Linked DNA regions of Butyricimonas faecalis. The protein of the gene in region 1 interacts with the protein of each later gene in a pairwise test. Links are inferred from orthologs where the notes say so. Each region holds a gene or a part of one and is shown on either strand. Other genes may lie near its edges.

Evidence for each region.
Region 2: the proteins of D8S85_RS14935 (region 1) and D8S85_RS00050 interact in binary tests that used the Escherichia coli proteins (3 or more experiments, as listed by UniProt). The link is inferred for Butyricimonas faecalis from one-to-one orthologs.

The regions. Positions count from the first base shown.
Region 1 is NZ_CP032819.1:3,510,383-3,515,488, reverse strand. The notes cover bases 406-3,216. They hold D8S85_RS14935 (nucleotide exchange factor GrpE), read right to left. Parts: upstream 2,203-3,216; coding sequence 1,609-2,202; downstream 406-1,608. Other genes in these bases: rpsT (30S ribosomal protein S20), read right to left, coding at 3,213-3,216; radC (RadC family protein), read right to left, coding at 2,375-3,070; dnaJ (molecular chaperone DnaJ), read right to left, coding at 443-1,591; D8S85_RS14945 (hydrogen peroxide-inducible genes activator), read right to left, coding at 406-431. Outside these bases: more of D8S85_RS14945, read right to left, coding at 1-405; more of rpsT, read right to left, coding at 3,217-3,464; rsmI (16S rRNA (cytidine(1402)-2'-O)-methyltransferase), read left to right, coding at 4,007-4,699; eno (phosphopyruvate hydratase), read right to left, coding at 4,818-5,106. UniProt on the Escherichia coli protein: Participates actively in the response to hyperosmotic and heat shock by preventing the aggregation of stress-denatured proteins, in association with DnaK and GrpE. It is the nucleotide exchange factor for DnaK and may function as a thermosensor.
Region 2 is NZ_CP032819.1:14,058-19,779, reverse strand. What follows is about bases 1,323-4,312. They hold D8S85_RS00050 (Nramp family divalent metal transporter), read left to right. Parts: upstream 1,323-2,181; coding sequence 2,182-3,444; downstream 3,445-4,312. Other genes in these bases: D8S85_RS00045 (TlpA disulfide reductase family protein), read right to left, coding at 3,577-4,312; D8S85_RS00055 (calcium/sodium antiporter), read right to left, coding at 1,323-2,032. In the rest of the region: D8S85_RS00060 (AMP-binding protein), read left to right, coding at 1-731; more of D8S85_RS00055, read right to left, coding at 1,100-1,322; more of D8S85_RS00045, read right to left, coding at 4,313-4,707; D8S85_RS00040 (PKD-like family lipoprotein), read right to left, coding at 4,857-5,722. UniProt on the Escherichia coli protein: H(+)-stimulated, divalent metal cation uptake system. Involved in manganese and iron uptake. Can also transport cadmium, cobalt, zinc and to a lesser extent nickel and copper. Involved in response to reactive oxygen.

The DNA of each region.
Region 1 (5,106 bases):
ACGTCCAACGTGTCGTGTTTCAATCGCCGGATAATCTCTTCCGAGATTAATTCCTCCACTTCCACTTGTACCCCTGGATAACGACGAATATAGTCCCCGATAAATATCGGTAATAAATAAGGAGCTAGCGTGGGAATAATACCTATTTTCAAAGATCCCGCTACTTCCTGTTTCTCTTCATTAATAATCTCTTTTATTCTTTGTGTCGAAGCCAACACTATTCTAGCCTGCTCTATCAACTTATATCCAATGTCAGTGGGAACTACCGGCTGTCGACTCCGATCAAAAATGATTACACCCAGATCGTCTTCCAACTTCTTAATTTGCATACTCAGTGTCGGCTGTGTCACGAAACACTTGTCGGCTGCTGTTGCAAAATGCCGGAATTCATCGACTGCAACAACATATTCTAATTGTGTCAGTGTAATCATAAATTTATCTTTTAATCAAAAAAATCCTTCATCTTGGAGAAGATGCTTTTTTTATCGCCACTCCCCGGTTTAAAACCTTCCGTCTCTCTCATCTTTTCCACAAGCTTCTTCTCATCCTTAGACAAATTCTTAGGAATCCACACGTTCACCTTTGCCAACAAGTCACCTTTACCATAACCGTTTACATCAGGCAAACCTTTGCCCCGTAAACGCAATATCTTACCTGGTTGGGTCCCAGCCTCAATCTTCACCTTCACTTTCCCTTCGATAGTCGGAATTTCAACTGTTTCTCCTAATACAGCTTCCGGGTACCCGATAAACACGTTATATAATAAATCATTCCCATCCCGCACCAACTCCGGATGTTCTTCTTCTTCTATCAACACGATCAAATCCCCGTTCACGCCTCCGCGACGAGCTGCATTTCCCTTACCACTCAATGATAATTGCATTCCTTCTGCCACTCCTGCCGGAATGTTGATAGAAATTACCTCCTCCGACATCAACACACCCTCTCCATTACAGAAAGTACATTTTTCATTAATAATTTTTCCTTCACCTTCGCAAGTCGGACACGTGGAAGTAGTTTGCATCGCCCCCAATATTGTATTCTGTACTCGGGTCACCTGCCCTGATCCCTTACAAGTAGAACAAGTAGAATAGGATTTTCCATCCTTTGCCCCCGTTCCGTTACAATGTTGACAAGCCACATATTTTTTCACCTTAATTTTCTTCTCAATTCCAGTAGCAATTTCTTGAAGACTCATTTTAACTTTCACTCTCAGATTAGTTCCCCGATTTACCCGACGAGAACCACGTCCACCGCCAAAACCACCGAAACCACTAAAGCCACCAAAACTCCCAAAAATATCCCCGAATTGAGAGAAAATATCATCCATACTCATGCCTCCACCAAAACCTCCTTGTCCGGCGCCACCAACACCAGCATATCCGAATTGGTCATAACGATGTCTCTTTTCCTCGTTACTCAACACATCATATGCCTCTGCAGCTTCTTTAAATTTTTCCTCGGCCTCCTTGTCTCCCGGATTCTTGTCCGGGTGGTATTTCAAAGCCAGTTTCCGATATGCTTTCTTAATCTCAGTGGCATCAGCACTCTTAGATACCCCCAACACCTCATAATAATCTCTCTTTTCCATTACCACGCAACTATATTTTATTCACCAACAACCACTTTTGCAAAACGCATAACTTTGTCATTCAAATAATACCCCTTCTCAATACAATCCAACACTTTTCCCTTCAACTCAGGGGTCGGGGCTGGAATTGTCGTTACCGCCTCATGAATATCCGTGTTAAAATCAGCATTTTCAGTTTCGATTTCTTTTACACCATTTTGTGTCAAAAAAGACTTGAAATTAGCATAAATCAAATCTACTCCTTCTTTCAGAGCTGCCACATCTTTCGCCGTACTCATACTTTTCAAGGCACGTTCAAAGTTATCCACCACAGGTAAAATATTACTCAACAATTGTTCCCCAGCACTCTTCGTCAACTCCATTTTTTCCTTCAAAGTACGTTTCCGGTAGTTATCGAACTCTGCAGACAAACGTAAATATTTATCATTCATTTCGATCAACTTTTGTCCCAACTCTTCAAGCTGTTTGTCTTCTTTTTTACACGACTTGTCCTCTTTCTTTTTGTGAGCCTCCTCGTGATGTTTTCCAGAATTCACTTCTTCTTTCTCCATTTCGTTCATCTGTGACTCTTCAAACTCGTTCTCCTGAGTCGACATCTTCTCTTCTGCCATATCGTATATATTTTTATGAATAAACATTTTAAACTATTTATTCTAAGCAAAATCCCTGCCAAGTCTCAACATGTCACATTAACAATCACAACAAGTGTCAATATGACATCAATAGCTGCCACAAAGATAATAAAAGATATCCTTCTGATTCAACTTTTAGCACTTAATAGGATTAAAGCATTCCATTATCCGCAAAACTGTAATACCGATCAGGGCAAACGATAATATGATCCAGTATCATGATATCCAACACCCGTCCTGCCTCCTGCACTTTCTTCGTCAAAGTAATATCATGAGAACTCGGACGGTTATTGCCGCTAGGATGGTTGTGAGCGATCACAATAGAACATGCTTTTGATTCCAGCACCCTCCTGAATATCATACGAATATCAATAATCGTGCTTTCAATTCCCCCCGAAAACAAACGATCACATGACTTAATCCGGCAAGCACTAGACAGGGCCACTACCCAAAACTCTTCATGATCCAGATCCCCAATTAATGGTTGGAGATAATCATACAAATCCCGGCTAGTTGCCACGGATGGCTCTTCCCTTACCGCAGACAACGCCCGGCGGCGCCCTAATTCCATTGCAGCAACGATCGAAGCAGCCTTTGCCATCCCTACTCCTTTGTAACGATTCGTAAAATCCAAAACAGAAAGACGAGCCAACGTATTCAAATCATTACTAAGATCTAACAATATCCGACGAGACAAATCCAAGGCAGATTCCCCTCCACACCCCGAACGGATTAAAATTGCGAGTAACTCATTTGTTGAAAGTGTAGCAACACCTTTCGACAACATCTTTTCCCGAGGCTTGTCGTCTTCCGCCCACGAGGAAATCGGGATATAATTTTCAGCCATATTTTTTCTTTATTGCTGGCAATATAGCTATTTTTTTACAATAAAAAAAATCTCGAGAAACAATTTCTCAAGATCCAGCGACACATAGAAATAGAGGTAACAAACATTCTGTCTGTTACCTCAATATCTTAAAATAGTAAAATTACAATTTATTCACATGTAAAGCCAAGCTAGACTTTAAGTTAGCTGCTTTGTTCTTGTGGATAATATGTTTTTTTGCTAATTTATCCAACATAGCCGAAACCTTCGGCAATAAATCTGCTGCAGTCTCCTTCTCAGTCATTGCACGTAGCTTTCTAACGGCATTTCTAGCAGTCTTTGCATAATAACGATTGTGTAATCTTCTTTTTTCAGTCTGCCTTATTCTTTTTTCTGATGATTGATGATTTGCCATCTCTACAAATTAATTTAATTCAACTTTGTAGTCCGTACGAGAATCGAACTCGTGTTACAAGAATGAAAATCTTGCGTCCTAACCCCTAGACGAACGGACCATAAAACCCACTAAAATCTCGGTAGTCCGTACGAGAATCGAACTCGTGTTACAAGAATGAAAATCTTGCGTCCTAACCCCTAGACGAACGGACCATCGTTAATATCTTGCTCTTTGCCTTAGTAGTCCGTACGGGAATCGAACCCGTGTTACAAGAATGAGAATCTTGCGTCCTAGCCCCTAGACGAACGGACCATCTTTTGCTTTAGCGGTTGCAAATATACGGCAAATTTCATTCCAACCAAAGAAAACGTGATTTTTTTTTCACATCTTTGGCAATTTGGCCGTGAATGTTGCATCAATCATTTGTAAATAAATACAATACGACACCTTTCGTGTTAACAAATAAAATTCTCCCACCTCATACATGTAAATATTTTATTCCCTACCTTTGCCCCTGTAACCTATTGAAGATCGAAATTCACTTTCAATTATCAATTATTATGGCTAAATTATATCTGATTCCAACTCCAGTCGGTAATCTTGAAGACATTACGCTGAGAGCACTTCGCATACTAAAAGAAGTACCTCTTGTACTTGCCGAAGATACCCGAACCTCTGCAAAACTATTAAAACATTACGAGATTAACACGCCCTTGCTCTCACACCATAAATTCAATGAACACCAGCAAGTAAGTCGTATTACAGAGCGCATTGCTCAAGGTGAAGACATAGCCTTAATCAGTGATGCCGGAACACCGGGAATCTCCGACCCGGGATTTCTACTTGTACGTACCTGCATCGAGCAAGGAATAGAAACAGAATGTTTACCTGGAGCCACAGCATTTGTTCCGGCTCTCGTCAACTCAGGCCTACCCTGTGATCGTTTTTGTTTTGAGGGATTTCTACCACAAAAAAAAGGCCGCCAAAAGAAACTCATAGCCCTCGCTGAAGAGGAACGCACGATGATATTTTACGAATCACCATTCCGCTTAGTAAAAGCCCTCGAACAAATGGCTGAATTCTTCGGGGAAAACCGCCATGCCTGCGTAGCTCGCGAGATCAGTAAACTTTTCGAAGACTTCCAACGGGGTACATTAAAAGAACTAATTGATCATTACACCGAAAACGGGGTAAAAGGAGAGATCGTCATGATCGTAGAGGGTAAACCCAAAAAAGAACAAGAAAAAGAATGATTTGCATTTCAGACAAACAACCATAAATGTACTACAAATCAAGCATATTACCTATCTCTAAAAGGAAAGACTCCTACAGCTATGCCATAAGAGTCTTTGCATTTTATGAATAACTTAATTACTTGCAAAACTTCCGTCCATAAAACTGGGCATTATCACCTAATTCTTCTTCAATCCGAAGTAATTGGTTGTATTTTGCCATTCGGTCAGAACGGCTTAATGACCCTGTCTTAATTTGTCCGGAATTAGTTGCGACTGCAATATCCGCAATAGTTGCATCTTCCGTCTCCCCAGAACGATGAGAAGTTACTGACGTGTAACCGGCACGGTGAGCCATATCAATCGCATCCAGCGTTTCGGTTAACGTACCAATCTGATTTACTTTAATCAAAATAGAATTAGCACAT
Region 2 (5,722 bases), 3.5 Mb from region 1 along the record:
ACTCCATCCGCCAGAAAGTCATCGATGCCTTCGGCGGTAATTTCAAGGAACTCATCGTCGGCGGGGCAGCCCTGAATAAAGAAGTTGAAGAGTTTTTACACTCGATAAACTTTCCCTATACCGTGGGTTACGGGATGACCGAATGCGGACCGATTCTCTCGTATGCCGGATGGGAAACTTTCAAAAAAGGTTCCTGCGGAAAAGCGGCACCTCGCATGCAACTAAAAATAGACTCCCCGGATCCGGCGCACATCGTTGGTGAAATCCTTGCCAAAGGAGACAACCTCATGATCGGGTATTACAAAAACGAAGCCGCCACACAAGCCGCTTTCACGCCCGATGGATGGCTCCGCACGGGAGACCTCGGCCTGATTGACGAGGAAGGTAATCTTTTCATCAAGGGACGCAGTAAAAACATGATTCTCGGTCCCAGTGGCCAGAACATTTACCCGGAAGAAATCGAGGATCATCTGAATAACCTTCCCTACGTATGCGAATCCATCGTTGTCGAGAAAGAAGGCAAACTCACCGCCTTAATCTATCCCGACTTCGAGGCCATCAATGCCGACAATAAAAACTCGGACGAGGCCATTACCGCCATCATGGAAGAAAACCGGAAACAAGTGAACGAAACCCTTCCGGCATACAGCCAGATCGCGAAAATCACGATATACAACGAAGAATTCGAAAAAACACCCAAGAAAAGTATTAAACGGTTTTTATATCAATAACGGTTAGCCGTTATTGATATAAAAATTTTTAACGGTGTTCCATAAACATGGACATCGAATTAATGTGAAATAACGTTATCAAAATGCTATCATCTTGGCATTATATTGCCATCATATTGCGAGCCGCTCCCATTCCCCTCCCATTCCGCTCCTATTCCCCTCCCATTAAAATACGAAATTATTGTAGTACGATAGCAATTATTAACAGGGTGATAGGTTTATGGTAGCAATTTGATCACAGCATAATAGCTCTATCGGATAGAAACTCCAATAGAGAGCCCGCGTTACAGGAATACAGCTTCACAAGAATTGTTATAACAACAAACAAACGTTTTATCATATAACCACTCCAATTCCCCCTTCCTACTTTACCAAACAATCAGATACAATGTATAAGCGACATAAATAACAAATAATACCACACCTTCCCCCCGCCCGATCTTGAATCCCGTGCGCATGAAAGGCAAAAGCAGTAAAGAAGTTCCGAGCATCACCAGCATATCCGTCCAGTTAATCTGGTTGGTCTCCACGGGCGCAATCGTCGCGGTTAATCCCAAAACAGCCAAAAGATTGAATATATTCGAACCGATCACGTTACCGATAGCAATATCCGTACGTTTCTTCAACGCGGCCACCACGGAGGTTGCCAGTTCCGGCATACTCGTTCCTGCCGCCACGATCGTCAGCCCGATCACCGCCTCGCTCCATCCCAGGGCTTTCGCGATAATCACGGCATTATCGACAAGCAAGCCCGATCCCCATACCAACAAAGCAAGTCCCGCAATCACCAACACGACATCCAACATCCAACTCTTCGTGGGTTTGATTTCCTCGTCCCCTTCAACAGCCTCTCCCCGCTTGGCCTTGTACACGCAGTAAATCGTATAAGCACATATCCCGGCAAAAAACAAGATTCCGGCCCATCTTCCGAAACTCCCGTTACGAAATATCCCCACGAACAGCAACGTGGCCACCAGCATCACGGGCGCATCCAAACGAATCAACCGGGAATTCACTCGCAACGGGTAAATCATAGCCGAAATACCAAGAATAGCGCAAACATTGAATATATTGGATCCCATCACGTTCCCCACGGCAATACCCGGATTACCCTCCAACGCCGACTGCACGCTAACCAACAACTCCGGTGCACTTGTTCCGAAAGCCACCACGGTCAAACCGACAACTAAAGGAGATATTCCAAAACGCACGGCCAAAGACGCGCTACCTTTTACCAAAAAATCAGCCCCGAAATAAAGTACAACCAAAGAGGCTGCCACGAGAAGTACAGGAATCAGCATGAAGATCAAAAGTTAAAAGTTAATACTAAAAGTTCACGATCGCGAGAACAAATATTCATCGTTATTCGTACTTTTGAGACCTCAAAAATAAGAATAAAATTACACGATCGTTTTTTAACCTTTAGTTTTTAGCTTTTAACTTGAACAATATGTTTAAACAATTCAAGGAACTACTGAACACGGCAAAACATACTCCCAAGCTCGGGGGATTGGAAATATTCAAATACATCGGTCCCGGTCTATTAGTCACCGTGGGCTTTATTGATCCGGGAAACTGGGCCTCCAACCTGGCCGCCGGAGCAGAATTCGGTTATTCACTATTATGGATGGTCACCCTGTCCACGATCATGCTGATCGTGTTGCAGCACAACGTGGCACACTTGGGGATTGCCTCCGGCTTGTGCCTTTCGGAAGCCGCCAGCGAGTACCTGAAACCCCGTTATGCCAAAGGGATCCTCTACTCGGCCATGCTCGCCTCCATCTCCACCTCGCTGGCCGAGATTCTGGGTGGAGCCATTGCCCTGCAAATGTTATTCAACATCCCGATCCGGGCCGGGGCAATACTCGTGTTGCTTTTCGTGGTCATCATGTTGTTCACTAATACCTATCGGGTGATCGAGAAATGGATTATCGCCTTCGTTTCCATCATCGGTTTATCGTTCATCTACGAGCTTTCCCTGGTGGAAATCGATTGGAACACAGCTCTACCCGCGTGGGTTACCCCCGCTTTTCCCGATGGTTCCATGGTCGTTATCATGAGCGTGCTCGGGGCCGTGGTGATGCCCCACAATCTATTTCTCCATTCCGAGGTCATCCAAAGCCGCCAATGGAATATACAGGACGACAAAATCATCAAGAAGCAACTACGCTACGAGTATGCCGACACGATTCTTTCCATGTTGATCGGTTGGGCCATCAACAGCGCCATGATCCTGTTGGCCGCCGCCGCATTTTTCGGGACTAGAACTCCCGTCACGGAATTGGAACAAGCCAATTCCCTGTTGGCACCGTTACTCGGGAATAATGCCTCCGTGATTTTCGCCGTGGCTCTCTTGTTTGCCGGCATTTCCTCTACTATTACTTCGGGCATGGCAGCCGGCTCTATTTTTGCCGGGATATACAAGGAACCCTACGATATCAAGGATAACCACTCCCGCATCGGTGTACTAACTTCCCTGATTATCGCTTTCGCCTTGATCATGGTGGTATCGAATCCTTTCCAAGGGTTGATTTACTCGCAGATGGCCCTAAGCGTACAGTTGCCGATCACGATTTTCACGCAGGTTTACCTCACCTCGTCTTCCAAGGTCATGGGAAAATACAAAAACTCAACTTACACGAAATGGCTCCTGTACGTGATCGGTGGAATTGTCACGTTATTAAATATTATGCTATTAATTAGTTTTTTATAACCTTGATAGGAATATATAAATGCTCAAAAAAAGAGGTAAAGACGACTTCACTTAATTTTAAGTCGTCTTTACCGGTATCATCCATTCCCGAAATATTTACAAGATATTCACGATTGAATTCAAATGATTCATTTACTTCACAAATTTATCCGGAACATCTATTAAATCCTGCCCCCTCAACTCTTTTGCCAAAATTTTCCCGTCCGGGCCGATTAACACAATATATGGAACAGCTCTAACACAATATAAGCGTGAAGCCGGATTACCTCGTCCTAAAATCATGTGCTCCCAAAAGCTCCCATCTTCCCGAATAATTTTTTTCCATCTCTCCTCATAGAAATCAGAAGAAACGCCTAATATTTTAAAATTTTTTCCTTCAAAATGCTTCAACGCTTTCTTTAATGCTGGAACTTCTTTCCGACACCAATGACAATATGAATGCCAAAAGTCAATCAACACATAATTACCCCGTAAATCACTCAAACGTATTATATTACCTAAAGTATCTTTTCCTACAATTTCGGGAGCCTCATGACCAATAGAACAATTCTCGTAAATCATCAATTGTTCTCCCATCCAAGTCATGTAACGGGTTTTCTTTGCTTTGGACCCGAAAGTCTTAATATAGGCTCTCTCTTTATCAACATCGTTTAATGTTGGAAAATTTTTAAACTGAAATATTTTAGAATAATAGAGGTATATCCCGAAAGGGTTATTCCTGTTTTTCTCCAAATATTTGTTTACCAATGCCTGTTCTATCTCTTTTTCTTTTGTGTAATAAGGGATTGACTCTTTTTTAATTCTTGCCATTTCAGCCTCATCGCCCATATCACGTGCCCGAAAGAAACAACGATCCAAAGAATCTTGAATATGTTTATTCGTGGCAACATATAGTTCATTAGCAAATTCACGATACAATTTATCCAACGGAGAGCCTTTTACACTCCATGTTATTCCTTCCTCCGTCACTCGTTCTGCTGTCAATTTTACATTTTTTCCATCTAGAAAAAAATAACCACCATGTTTAAGATTATCTCCCACGAAATAAAGCTCCGGCGTCATTTCATTCAAAACAAACTCAAAATTTCCTTTATGAACTTCAGCGGAATCAATCACACGATATATTTCTCTAAACTCATTTACAACTTCAAACAAATAAATTTTATTGATTTGAGCATCTCCGACATTACCCTCTATTCTTTGTTGACTATAACTTTCAAAAAATACAACATAAAAAAGAAGGAAAAGAATACCTTTTTTCATAACGAATAAATTACTTCCATTCATTTAATAACAAAAAGAACGAGAGAGAGATACACAATTTTTTTAGACTCTCTCTCTGTAACATTTTAATTCAATCTGAACATGGATAGAGAATGTAAAATTTAACACATCCTCTATCTGTCATTCGATTAATTCAACTTTTCTACGGTATAAAGTACCTCATCACAGAATCCAGTTTTTGCATAGATCTTTTCCGCGGAAAGACCACCAACGTTGTTCAAACGATAAACGGCAATTCCTCCAGGTTTATCACTCAAACCACGATCTTTTACAGCTACAGTAAGTTGCACATATGTGTCTTCTATACCCTGTGGATCTTTTATCTCGGTGCAATCCATCCCCGTTATGGTGTAATTCTCAACATCACCATCAATTAATACCGCCTCGGAAAGCGTTCCAATATTAAACGCATATATCTTATTATTGCTCAAGAAGAAGAAAATATTAGGCTGCCCTAAAACATAATCTTTCCAAGGATAGGAATTAGCAAAAAACAACTTCGTTCCAGCAATAAAACTCGACGCTTCATACAAATGGGGAAATTCACTTTTCGAGAGAACTTTTTTATCTTCAGCAACAAATATCGTTTGCCAAGATGAATTAAAGCCCGTTTTACTTTTAAGCAGTATATATTCACCCGTTTTCGTATTTTTCATCAATTCCCACATAAAATCCTTACGAGAACTTTGATTTCCCATAACAATCAACTCAATTCCCTCTCCTATATCATTCGGATCATAATTGGAAAAATCATAATCTTTCCCGGTAATAAAACTAAAATACCCGACCCCATCTTTATTTACCATAAACCGATTATGCAGGTTATCATAAAACATAAGTCCCACAGAATAACCAATTGAAGAAGCCGCATAATAATCTCTAGGTTCTGCAAGAAATACTAGTTCCGGATTCCAATCTGCTTTTGCTTTATCTCCATTTACCCTGTTATACACCTTACCGTTCACTACCAAATAATCTCCTTCCGCAGTCGCAA